One region of the Ornithinibacillus liuyingii genome, then DNA from elsewhere that is predicted to be linked to it. Evidence: riboswitches for the same ligand, from Rfam matches in the RefSeq annotation. Region 1 holds a riboswitch; each other region holds the start of a gene.

Region 1 (3,219 bases):
TATCATTTCAGTTGTGTTAGTTTTCTGAAATTACTGAACTTGTCTGTATTATAACGGTACTTTTTACTTATGTCAAAGTATTTTTTAAATTTTTTGTTTATTGAAAATTTGGGAATTTATGGATGAAAAAAGAGTTTAACTCTACCGTAAATAACACTACAAGAGGCCGGGACAAAGAATTTATCTTAAAGGAAAAACCGAATGATGAGCAAGGACCCCGCTCCAGAAATATACTTGCGGTTGCTTCCAGTACAGGGGCGACATCTGCTCGATAGAAACATCACAGCGTCTACCTTGCCGCCGGGCGGCTGCCTTAGCCTCCTCGTGCTACTTCTTTAGAGGTCTCAACCTTGCCCTATCCTGCCGCAGGAGTCTACGTATATTTCCGGAGCTAGTATCGCGTATCATTCGGTTTTACATTTAATTCTTTTCGTTATGTCCCAGGATTATGTGTCATTATAAAAGATAGTGTTAAACTCTAGATTATTTCTCGATTACATTATAATTACTGCTTCTTATTAAGTGTATGAACGATTAATCCTATTAGAATAATGATAACAATCGTAGCTAATAGTCCTACTAAAAGACTACCTGTTACCCCAATTAAGATATAACCGATAATGGAAGCGACCGCTACAATACATGCATATGGTAGTTGCGTAATCACGTGATCAATATGATTAGCGCCTGCTCCAGTTGAAGAAAGAACCGTTGTATCCGATATTGGTGAAACATGATCTCCAAATACTGCCCCAGCCAGCACTGCAGCTAATGATGGGATAATTAACTCCGTATCTGCAATGGCCATGACATTAGCGGCGATTGGCAGCATAATTCCGAATGTTCCCCAAGAAGTACCAGTGGACAACGCCATCAGACCTGAAATAACAAAGAAAATGACTGGTAAAATACTAGGACTAATACTAGCATTTTCGGCTACAGTTGCTAGAAATTCACCTGTTTCTAAAGTTGAAATAATCGAACCAATCATCCACGCTAATAATAGAATATAGATAGCTGGAAGCATTGCTTTAATCCCTTCGACTAATACAATCCCCGTCTTCGCCTCTTGTTTTCCCTGACCTAGATATAATAGACATGCAACGAGTACTGCAGCAATTCCACCAATAAATAAGGAGAAGTTAACATTCGTATTCTCAAAAATAGAAAGTAATGTGACCGTATCACCACTTCCTCTTGCTCCAGTTATTATCATGGAGCTTATCGTCGTAACTAATAAAACAATGATCGGAATTAATAAATGATAGACACTTCCCTTTTCACTTGGCTTGAATGCATTCGTTAAATCTCCTGGAACAGTTTTACCTTTAGGAATAACTTCACCAGTTGTTATGGCATGATTTTCGTGCTTTTTCATGGGTCCAATATTTAAGTTAAAGAAGGCCGTTATAAAGACAAGTAATAATGCACCAATTGCATAAAGATTATATGGAATCATTCTTATGAAAGCCTCTAATGGCTGTAATCCTGTCATCACTACTAATCCACCAACAACACCAATTAGATAAGCTCCCCAGCTAGAAATCGGTGATATAACTGTGATGGGTGCTGAAGTTGAATCGATATAATATGCTAGTTTTGCTCGAGAAATATTATGTCTATCTGTTAAAGGTCTTGCAATCTGTCCTACAGCTAAGGCATTAAAATAATCATCGATAAATATAATAATACCTAAAATCGGAGCCATAAGCTGTGCGCCTCTTCGTGTCTTAATTCTAGCCATCATCCAATTACCAAAGGCTCTACTGCCTCCTGATGCTTGTAGTAAAGCAGTCATCATTCCTAATAAGAGTAAGAATCCTATTAACTGAAGACCACCAGTATTAAGTGCTCCATCCGAGATGACTATCCCATAAAAAGCACTCCAGATTTCCTTTATACTACCCCACACATGAAAATCGTGAATCAATAATGCTCCTACTGCAATTCCTACTCCTAATGATATTAGTACCTTTCTAGTTAATAAAACTAAAACAAGCATGATAATTGCGGGAATAAGAGAATAAATTGTTCCTTCCATATTACTACCTCCATTGATGTAATTAGTATGTGCTGTGTGACCATGGAGATACGCTTGACAAAATTTCTTTTTCTACACAAAAAAGCAATGATAGAAAATAACCTATCATTGCTTATGCATATACGTTATCCTCCATTTCGATCTGTAGTTCTCCATGCCCATTTCCAGCATGACAGTGTGCCTCTTATTCAAAGACACCCCAGCAATAATAAGTTCGACCCTTATTACGCTTCGGCAAACGAGCCTTTCATCAATAATCATCGTTGTCATTCTCCTATTGATTACTCATCTTGTTCGCACCTCTACCTCACCGATCTGATAAGGTTTATTATGAAATTATGAATATACTATACTATGATTTTATTCATCTTGCAAGTCTTCTTTCGGAACTGCGATAGATGGATTCCCACTTGTACCTCCAAAAAATTCTGGTACTTCTCCCATTACTAAGTTTTTGTCAATCAATATTCTAGTACTTACTTTTGTCACTTCCGTTGTAAATGGTATAACAATTTGGACATCTGCCTCTACCTGAACATAGAGTGAAACAAAGACATTATTAATCCCTAACTGTTCTTTTTCCTCTATTAATTCTGTCTCAACACTACCTACTAGCTCTAAGTTAACCGGTAACCTTGGACCTAGATTAGCTAAAATAGAATTCCCAGTTGCTTGGCCGATTGGTATTTCGATAACAGTTGGATCACGATCAACTAGTTCTTCCACCGTGTTCCCATACACGTCTGGTTCTCCAAGAGGGTCGCTATATTGGGGAGGAGTTCCTCGATTCATACTATGAAAAAACTCTTCCACACGGTCTGTTGCAGCTCGATTGATCTTATTAACAACAGAGGAATCCCAACCGACTATCGAAATATAACCAGCCTCATTTTTTTCTGTTATAGCCACATCTTCAAACGTATATTCTTCAGCAAACTTTACAGCTGAGTTAATTCCTCTAGTAGCAAATTCCCTTGTTTTTGTCTCTGCAACTTCCATGATGGTCGGGGTTATCTTCTTATCAATAAATTCTAAGCTAAAATACGTTATCACAATAACTAATATAAATGAAACCATTAATATATATCGCGATGGAGGTGTTGTTCTTCCACCTTTAAAACCGATTCGATGCCTTCTCATAAAAATACCTCCTCAGTACAAATCTATGCTTGTTCTAA
Region 2 (3,219 bases), on a different contig from region 1:
GTGGCATCTGATGCAGGGTATGTTGTATTACCACCACTAGGAGCACTTATTTTTGCTGCGATTGGAAGGCATCCACTAGCTGGTCTGGCGGCAGCATTTGCTGGTGTTTCTGGAGGATTTAGTGCTAACCTATTATTATCTGGTACGGATGCGATGTTAGGGGAGCTGACGATTGCAGCAGCTGCAATAATTGACCCAGCATATGCAGAGACAATGAACATAGCAATGAACTGGTTGTTTATTTCTGTTTCGGTATTCGTATTAACATTTGTCGGTGCGTGGGTTACAGAACGAATTGTAGAACCACGACTTGGCGCCTATAAAGGTGATCAAAAAGAAGAATTGGAAGGTCTTCAAGCAATTGAGAAAAAAGGTCTAATCTGGGCTAGTATTACAGTGGTAATCGGTATCGTACTTGCGATGTTGCTTGTAGTTCCACCAAACGCACCGATGCGCGGTTTAGAGGGCGATGCAATGGAACAAATAATTCGATCGCCATTTATGAGTTCATTAGTACCAATTATTGCTATACTATTTTTTATTCCTGGTATAACATATGGAATTGTTACCAAATCCATTCGAAGCGATAAGGATGTTGCTAGCCAAATGTCAGATACCATGGCATCTATGGGAACATTTATTGTTTTGGCATTTACAGCGGGACAGTTTGTAGCATACTTTAATGAAACAAATATCGGACTAGTTATAGGTGTTTATGGTGCGGATTTTCTAGGGAGTGTTAATTTAACTGGTATTCCGTTACTTATTCTATTTATTTTGATTACCGCATTTATTAATTTGTTTATCGGAAGTGCTTCTGCAAAATGGGCGATGATGGCACCGGTCTTTGTACCAATTATGATGCAGCTTGGGTATTCACCAGAGCTAACACAAATGGCATATCGTATTGCAGACTCTTCTACGAATATCATTTCACCATTGATGACTTATTTTGCAATAATTATCGCATTTGCACAGAAATATGATAAAAAAATGGGTATTGGTACGTTAATTTCCACAATGGTTCCATATTCTATATTCTTCCTATTTAGTTGGATGATTATGCTTATTGTCTGGATGCTGTTAGGACTACCACTTGGACCAGGTGGACCATTAGAATATCATCCTTAATAATTTTAGAAAAGCATTGCTTCAGAGGAGGCAATGCTTTTCTAGTAACAAAACTCTATGGAAAAGGAAGGGATATTGAGAAATAGGCTATTATCTAAAAATAGTTTGATAAACTTTTAAGCTATTGGTTTACAATTCGGCGAAATTTTCATATACTTACAATATTAATTGAATACTAATTGGATGAGGTGCGAATGTCATCAGTAACTTACTATGTAAATCTGCAAATTGTAGTAAGCGAAAGGGGCCTTTGCCGAAATAGAGTTCTGTTTGCAGACAGGTCTCTGTTGGATTGTATATTAAGAGTATGCAGTCTGTCATTATTCTTTGAATAATGGAGTGCTTCCACTTGTACATAGGACAGATCATGAAACAAGTCGGAATACTCGGCTTGTTTTTTTGTTGGGATAATACTATGCCCAATTTCTGACCCATCTTAGAGGTAGCAGCATCCGTAGAAAGAAGGAAGATTATGAAACGAAATGTACTTAAATTTGGCGGTACGAGTGTTAGTAGTCTGGAGAAAATTAAAGGTATAGCAGGCTACTTGAAGGACCGCGTGAGACAGGGAGAACAGCTAGTAGTAGTCGTTAGTGCAATGGGGAAAACAACTGATGAACTATTGGAACAGGTGAGTACGATTACCCAATCACCTAACGAACAGGATTTGGCTGTCCTCCTAACAACCGGTGAGCAGCAGACCATCTCCTATCTATCTATTATTTTAAATGATCTAGCGGTAAAATCTAAGCCTCTTACAGGTTACCAAGCTGGTATCGAAACAGTTGGCCATCATTTAAAGAGCAAGATTTCAAAAATTAATACAAAGCTTTTTGAACAACTCTTTGAAACATATGATGTTCTTATCGTCGCTGGTTTCCAAGGATTTAATACGGACAATGAAATTACTACACTTGGCCGTGGAGGATCTGATACGACAGCTGTAGCACTTGCAGCAGCAATTCAATGCCCATGCGAAATTTATACAGATGTGGCAGGGGTCTATAGTACCGACCCGCGAATCTATCCTAATGCTAAACGGCTACAAGTAGTTTCATATGAGGAAATGATGGAGATGAGTGCGCTTGGTTCAGGTGTTCTCGTATCCCGAAGCGTAGAAATAGCAAAGAATTTCAATATTCCTATTTATTTAGGTAAAACACTATCAGATGAGAAAGGAACTTGGGTTATGTCAACGGTAGAAATGATAGAGAAAAAAGCGGTCACAGGTGTTGCGATTGATCAGGATATGATTCATGTGACATTGAACTATCCTGAAAATGATATACACCTACTTGATAGAGTATTCATCCATTTGGAGCAAGAGGAAGTTAATGTCGATATGATCTCACAGATCACGAACAATGAAGGATTACAATTATCTTTTACGATGAAGGACACGGAAGAATATCAAATCCAGAAAATCTTCTCCCATCTAAAAGAAGACTATCCTGAACTCTATTTCAAAATAGAAAACCAATTTGCTAAAGTATCCGTTATTGGTTCAGGAATGCGTGACATGACGGGGGTTGCCTCCAAAGTCTTTCGTACATTAATTGAATCCGATATTCCATTTTATCAGGTTACGACATCTGAAATCAGCATTTCTTATGTTGTAGATATCGAAAATGGGGAAAAAGCAGTACAACTCTTGTGCAAAAGCTTTGAACTATAAGTTTCTGTATACATTTAATGATTAGGGTAAGTGGTTGTGAAAACAACTGCTTACCTAAAATTTGTTGATCTAACCTTACAAATAAGCTACTTCTTAGCAGAAGCGAATATAACATTTGAACAATTGTATAATTTTTCCATTGCGGGATTATAACCTAAAATGGCTATCTCCATTAACTTAATAAAAAAACTATATGTTAAATGTTGGAGAAAAGCAGGTTGTACCTTAAATGTACAACTGAAGATAGTTACTAAAGAGGAAATTCTATACTTGTTGTTATACTTTTTTTGTCTTAGAGAATGTCTTTGAAGATTATTGTACGAAATAATTGGTGGTATGGATAATTCTAAATCATTTGTTTGATCTTTATAAAGTTAAGTTGTGAATTTGGGTGTAGTCCACTCTCAAATAAA
Region 3 (3,219 bases), on a different contig from region 1:
AGTGAAGTACCGGAAGCACTGGGATAGTACGGTTAAATTAGCCTTCTAGCGTTAGACTAGAAGGCTTTTAACATTATTATTTGGGTTTGTTCTTAAATATGAATATTACCTTTGGAATTGAATGGGATTTATCCGGTGATGATGAGTTTTACGGTATAATTTTAGTGTGGTTGAGACAAATCGTTTTAATTCCAATTTTATATAAAGGGAGGAACAATCCCTCGCCACTTTAACGTGATAAACCACTAATCACTGTTCTTCACTAGGTTACTATTCCCCCTTATTCCCTTGCACCTTCGTAATGCCAATTCCACTAAAGATATAAATCAAAGCAAAGATTATTCCAAGATAAGTCATCGGAGCATAAAGGAAGAATTCTCCAGTTGATACTTGTAGTGTTTCCGCTACAAATGCTCCTGTAACGCCCCACGGAATGAGTGGGGCTAGAGCGGTTCCGGTATCCTCCATCGTACGAGACCAGTTTTTACGATGTAGACCAAATTTGTCATATAGTGGACTAATAATTGGACCGATGACAGCATATGTCACATAGTAACTTCCTGTAATGGTGAATAGAATACCGTGTAGAGCTAAACTAGAGCTCATCATAGCCTTACCACTTTTAGCTAATGCGACAATTTTGTCTAGTAGAATTTGAACCACTCCGGCTGATTTTAATGGGGATCCAAATACCGCAGCACTAATAAGCAAAGCAACGGTACCCAACATACTCGACATTCCGCCTCGTTGTACAATCTCATCCACGATTGGTATGTTTGTTGCTTGAGAATACCCATTATTTAATGCTGAAAACACTTCCAAAACATCTCTTCCTTGGAAAATAACCGCCAATACACAACCAGCAATAATACCTACACCGAATACAGGAAGTGTTGGCTTTTTAAAATAAATTAAGAGTAAGACAAGTAGTGGTGGAATAATTAATATCGGGTTGAGATTAAAATTCTTGCTCAACGTGGATAGAATCAAATTCACATTCTCACTATTCTCGATTTGCCCACCGAATTGGTAGCCTAGAATCAAATAAAGGACTAATGAGATAAGATAACCTGGAATCGTTGTCCAGAGCATATGTTTAATATGGTCAACAAGCTTCACCCCAGCCATGGTTGGTGCCATAATCGTGGTGTCAGATAAGGGAGAGAGTTTATCTCCAAAGAAAGCCCCAACGACAATAGCTCCAGCCGTGTAATGTACGGGAATACCAAGTCCAAGCGACACACCCATTAAGGCAACCCCTACTGTACCAATGGTTCCCCAGGAAGTTCCTGCCATAATAGACATAAACGAACAGACAAGTGCAGTAATAATTAAGAAAAAGGACGGGTCAATGCTTACCAAGCCATAATAGACAATTAATGGAATGGTTCCAGACAGCATCCAAGCACCGATTAGCATCCCAACAGCTAGCAAAATCAAAATAGCTGGAAGCATCGATTTAATTGTTTCAATTAAGTCTTCTTCTATCTTTTCCCAGGATATTCCCCAGATAAGTGATAAGGTGATCACGACTACCCCAGCTGTAATGAGTGTAATAGTGGTAGGGGTTCCAAGATATATGATGCCGCCTAAAACGACAGTAAATGATAACACAAGCAGTAGAATCGCTTTCCAAGTTGATAGTTTCATAGTTTTTTCTCCTTTTTTATGAACTTGCTTTGTAACGATGTATGTAGCCTTTTATAATTCGCACAGTAAATCAAGTGCGCTTTTGTCGACTATTCTCGTTGAGCTAGTTTATTCATTTACCTTACCTCCAATGCCTAAAAAGTAGCCTGTCTTAAAAATGGAGATAGAAAAAAAGACACAAAAAAACAATGATAGAAAATAACCTATCATTGTTTCCAATATGGCATCTTCCATTCGATCAGTAGTTCTCCATGCAGACCTGCATGACAGTATGCCTCTTATTCAAAGACATCCCAGCAATAATAAGATTGACCCTTATTACGCTTCGGCGAGCATTCCTTTCCACAATCATCATCGATGTCATACTCCGATTGATTACTCATAATGTTCGCGCCTCTACCTCACCGACCTGGTAAGGTATTATTAAATTTTTCAACAAATTATACTATACTAGATAATTTGGTATGTTTGCAAGTATTTGGAATCATCAGGGTATTGGATTGTATGCAAGCAGGAGTATGTTAGCATTCTACTATATTGGTAGCTGGTAGGGCTTGTTTTACAACTCCAATTCAATTCGTATAATTGCAATTAGATGTACACCTCTATCTAACATACCTGAAACCAAATCCATCCAACATCCGTATATAAACTAAAGGAGTTGCTTTTTATGAAAAAACTGATCGTTACGATCATTTTCCTATTTACCTTTTTCATTTTTGTAGAGCCAGCATTTGCCGAAGTGGATTATGTTATTAAGGATGTTCAGATAGATGCCTATTTAATGGAAAGCGGGGATGTTGCGGTAAAAGAAAGGTTCACGTATGATTTTGAAGGTGAATTTAATGGTATTACTCGCACGATAATTCCGAAGAAAGGTACCGCTATTGAAGATTTTGTAGCAAGTGAAGCTGGATCGCCATTGAAGGTAGAAAAAGAGGATAGCGAATATAAAATCTATCGAAAAGGTAATGAAGAAACGGTAACGATAGAACTCGGTTATACGATTATGAATGGGGTAGAGGTGTATCAGGATGTTGCCCAGTTCTACTGGCCATTTTTTGATAGTAGTAATGAATCGGTATATGAGAACATGACGATTTATGTACATCCACCTGCTAGGGCGGTTCAGGTTACGGCTTATGGTTATGATGAAGCATATGATACAGCAGAAGTAACAGCGGATGGTGGTGCCGTATTTTCATTAGGTTATGTGGAAGATGGGAAGAATGGGGACATTCAAGTAGTATATGATGAGACACTTTTTGGTGCTGCTCCATTAACCAGTGAAAAAATGATGAAAGATTCGATTCTGGAACAAATAGCAGATAATGAAGCTAAGCTAGCCGCGTTCCAGGATAGGAAAGCATGGTTAAATCGTATCGCTCCTTATATAGTTGGTGGCTTTGGACTATTTCTTGTTCTATTGCTCTTCGTCAGCATACGGCAAAAAATGGAGCTAAAACATGATGTGCAACGCCGTATAAAAGAGGAGTTAACGATACCTAAGCTTAACATGAGCATACCAGCAACAATCTATTATACTAATTCATTCACACCGAAAGACCA
Region 4 (3,219 bases), on a different contig from region 1:
TACCAGGTTTACCACCCTTTAACGTCCCAACGACACCTCTTCCACCGACCTCTGTTCTCACTTCGATTCCTAGACCTTCTAAATATGTCGCTATCTTTTTAGGCGTATTCACTTCCTGATGGGAAAGCTCTGGATACATATGAAAATCACGACGAAGCTTAACTAACTCTGGATAAATTTCTTCTAATCTGGTAAATATTGATTCTAGCATATTCTATTCCTCCGATGTCTTACTGGTTAACTCGTTTATAAATATGTTTTATATATTATACCCTTTTTGGTAGAATTCTGCGCTATTTCTCTCTATCCCTTAAAAGTGCATGATAAATGAAAAGGAATTATAGGGTAAGACAATGGTTGATTCATTGAACAAAGCCTTTATTCCAACCCATCACGAGTCACTGATGTACTAACAATACTTCCTTGTCACTATTTTCCAATATGTCCATGTAAGTTCTATCTCCCACGGACATATCACCCATTACTTGGTAACCTTAAAAATCCACCTACCATATAAATAAATGAGCCACCGTTACAAATATTGCCCCTAGAGCATATTGAATTAATACTAATGGTAGAATCCATTTCAACCATTTAATCCAAGGAATTTTCGCAAGAGCTAATGAAGCCATTAAAACACCAGCTGTCGGTGTGAAGACGTTCGAAATTCCATCACCATATTGGAACGCAAGTACTGCAGTTTGGCGACTAACCCCTAATAAATCACTAAGTGGAGCCATAATTGGCATGCTGATTGCTGCCTGTCCACTTCCAGAAGGAACAATAAAGTTTAATAGACTTTGTACGATGAACATACCAATTGCTGCAAGTGCTGTAGGTAAGTCTGCAACTAGATTAGAAACAAAATAAAGAATGGTATCAATTGTATTAGAATCTTGTAGGATTCTTAAAATACCATATGCGAAGCCAACAATTAATGCCCCTTGTACCATTTCTTCACAGCCTTTTACAAAGGCATTAGCAATCTCATTCATTCTAAATCTAGCAATAATCCCTACAACAATCCCCATGATGACAAATAATGCTGCGATTTCAGTAATATACCAGCCTTGTGTAATAACCCCTACAGCAAGTCCAACTAGTGTCAGCGCAAGAACAACTAAAATTGCTACCTGGCGCTTTGTTAGTCCTTGACTGCTTTGGTCATCAAGGCTAATATCACGTTTCTTATCTTCTTCATACATTAAACTGATAGTCGGATCCTTTCTTACTTTTCTTGCATAAATCATCACATAAGCAATAGCTACTGCAACAAAGATAAGCCAGAAAACAATACGGACTCCCATTCCAGAGAATGTAGGTAAGCCTGCAATTCCTTGGGCAACTCCTACAGTAAATGGATTCATAAACGCTGATCCAAACCCAGCATATACCCCAACTAATATCATTGCTGTACCTGTCATCGAGTCAAATCCCATACGTAATGCAAGTGGTACCGCAATTAAAATAAATGGAATAACTTCTTCCGCCATTCCCCAAGAACCACCGCAAATCGCTAAGAATAGCATAATAACCGGGATCAAGAAGATTTCTTTCCCATTTAGTTTTTTCGTAAGGGAACCAAATGCTGCTTCAATTGATTTCGTTGCAGCTAATATTCCAAAGGAACCACCAACGATAAAGATAAAGAATATAATCTCCGCTGCATCAACCATTCCCAGATGCAACGATTCAAATAACTGCATAAAGCCTGTTGGGGTAGATTCAATTGTTTGATAGGTTCCGTCAGCTACAATCGTACGACCGTTTTCATCTACTACACGCTCATATTGTCCTGCTGGAATTAAGTAGGTCGTAATAGCTGTAATAATCATTAAGCCAAATAAAATAATAAAGCTATGTGGAAATTCAAATTTTTTCCGTGTTTTTGGTGAGTTTTTGCTCATGATGCACATCCCTTTCTATAAATAACGTTTTTGGGTGTGCATAGAAAACTTGAGAGAGGTATGATTGAGGTCTTTTTGTTATGAGTAACGTTCCGCTAGCTGGGGTAAAGCAAACGAACAAGACTAAACAAAAAAGACAACGAATAGGAAAATAACCTACCATTGTCTTTACACAATACGTTATCCTCCATCCTGATCAGTAGTTCTCCATGCACTAAAATTGCATGACAGTATGCTTCTTATTCAGAAGACACACCAGCAATAATGAATTTGACCTTCATTACGCTTCGGCAAATAATCCTTTCAGGCAATCCTCATCGATGTCATACTCCGATTGCTTACTCTTATTACCCGCACCTCTACCTCATCGAATGACAAGGTTCAATATGAAATTGAAATATAGTTCACTATATTACCAGAATAAAGTGATTTGTCAAGCTTACTCATGAAATTTAACTAGATTTGGAATCCCATTCGCTTACACATACTAGCTAGTTGTCAACATTTCACTTATAATTTGGGTGCATTATTTGTCCTCAAGGTATTCTATCTATTCCTACCCAAACTTTTCTAGTGCCATCTTTTTTATTACTTTCCTCTATGGACTCCCTCATCCCGAAGCACCCACCAAAACGCCACCACAATCCCTGTAAGGAGCACAAGAAATGGCGCAATAAAGATTAGAAAAAAATCCATGCAAAGTCACCTCAATGTTCCTGTTTTGATTTTCCACTGACATACTCCTTATTAAACAAGAAGAGCCGAAGTATTAAATATAGTGATGGAATCAACAAAGCCAGCCCAGCAATAAATGCTATAATGAGCGCAATCGCCATAGCTTCATTCGTAAAACTGTCGTATAGTGTTAAATGTGGATACAACAAATACGGATAATGTGAAATACCATACCCATAGAAGGCAAATGCAAACTGCCCAAAGAGGAGAACAAACGCTACTCCATAATTCTTCCGTCTCCAAACAAGCCACACTGTTCCCACAAATAATACTCCTGAAATCAAAAACATCCACCCCAACCCCAGGAGACGCTCATAATGCTCTGGATTATGAAATCTAAGCTCATAAATAATTCCACCAGCAGTAATAATGGTTGGCAATGCCCAGATTAATGCATAGCGACGGAGTAAAGCGGTTGCGGGTTTGTCATTAGCTTTATTCGCATACCAGGTAAGGAATACGGCAGAGATATAAAGTACCGCGGAAACACTTAACACCACAATACTCCAGGTCAGCGGACTACTAAACAATGCCCAATAATCGAGAACCGGATTCCCATTCTGCATAAACACAAAAC

What was found. Region 1 has a riboswitch for lysine ahead of ACSKT4_RS15875 (Na+/H+ antiporter NhaC family protein). Riboswitches for the same ligand answer to the same signal wherever they lie in the genome.
Region 2: it holds a riboswitch for lysine, as region 1 does, so the genes downstream of both, ACSKT4_RS06275 (aspartate kinase) here and ACSKT4_RS15875 (Na+/H+ antiporter NhaC family protein) in region 1, are expected to answer to the same signal.
Region 3: it holds a riboswitch for lysine, as region 1 does, so the genes downstream of both, nhaC (Na+/H+ antiporter NhaC) here and ACSKT4_RS15875 (Na+/H+ antiporter NhaC family protein) in region 1, are expected to answer to the same signal.
Region 4: it holds a riboswitch for lysine, as region 1 does, so the genes downstream of both, ACSKT4_RS17335 (YfcC family protein) here and ACSKT4_RS15875 (Na+/H+ antiporter NhaC family protein) in region 1, are expected to answer to the same signal.

What each region holds. Positions count from the first base shown of each region.
Region 1 is NZ_JBPWOS010000012.1:76,021-79,239, reverse strand. It holds gene ACSKT4_RS15880 (hypothetical protein) at 123-275, shown strand; gene ACSKT4_RS15875 (Na+/H+ antiporter NhaC family protein) at 506-2,041, opposite strand; lysine riboswitch at 2,179-2,354, opposite strand; gene yunB (sporulation protein YunB) at 2,402-3,181, opposite strand.
Region 2 is NZ_JBPWOS010000004.1:15,003-18,221, forward strand. It holds gene ACSKT4_RS06270 (AbgT family transporter) at 1-1,131, shown strand, start outside; lysine riboswitch at 1,307-1,484, shown strand; gene ACSKT4_RS06275 (aspartate kinase) at 1,604-2,806, shown strand.
Region 3 is NZ_JBPWOS010000009.1:172,148-175,366, forward strand. It holds gene ACSKT4_RS13635 (hypothetical protein) at 1-27, shown strand, start outside; gene nhaC (Na+/H+ antiporter NhaC) at 271-1,650, opposite strand; lysine riboswitch at 1,885-2,057, opposite strand; gene ACSKT4_RS13645 (DUF2207 domain-containing protein) at 2,321-3,219, shown strand, end outside.
Region 4 is NZ_JBPWOS010000015.1:7,920-11,138, reverse strand. It holds gene ACSKT4_RS17340 (M20 metallopeptidase family protein) at 1-211, opposite strand, end outside; gene ACSKT4_RS17335 (YfcC family protein) at 507-1,907, opposite strand; lysine riboswitch at 2,100-2,277, opposite strand; gene cydS (cytochrome bd oxidase small subunit CydS family protein) at 2,496-2,603, opposite strand; gene ACSKT4_RS17325 (cytochrome d ubiquinol oxidase subunit II) at 2,615-3,219, opposite strand, start outside.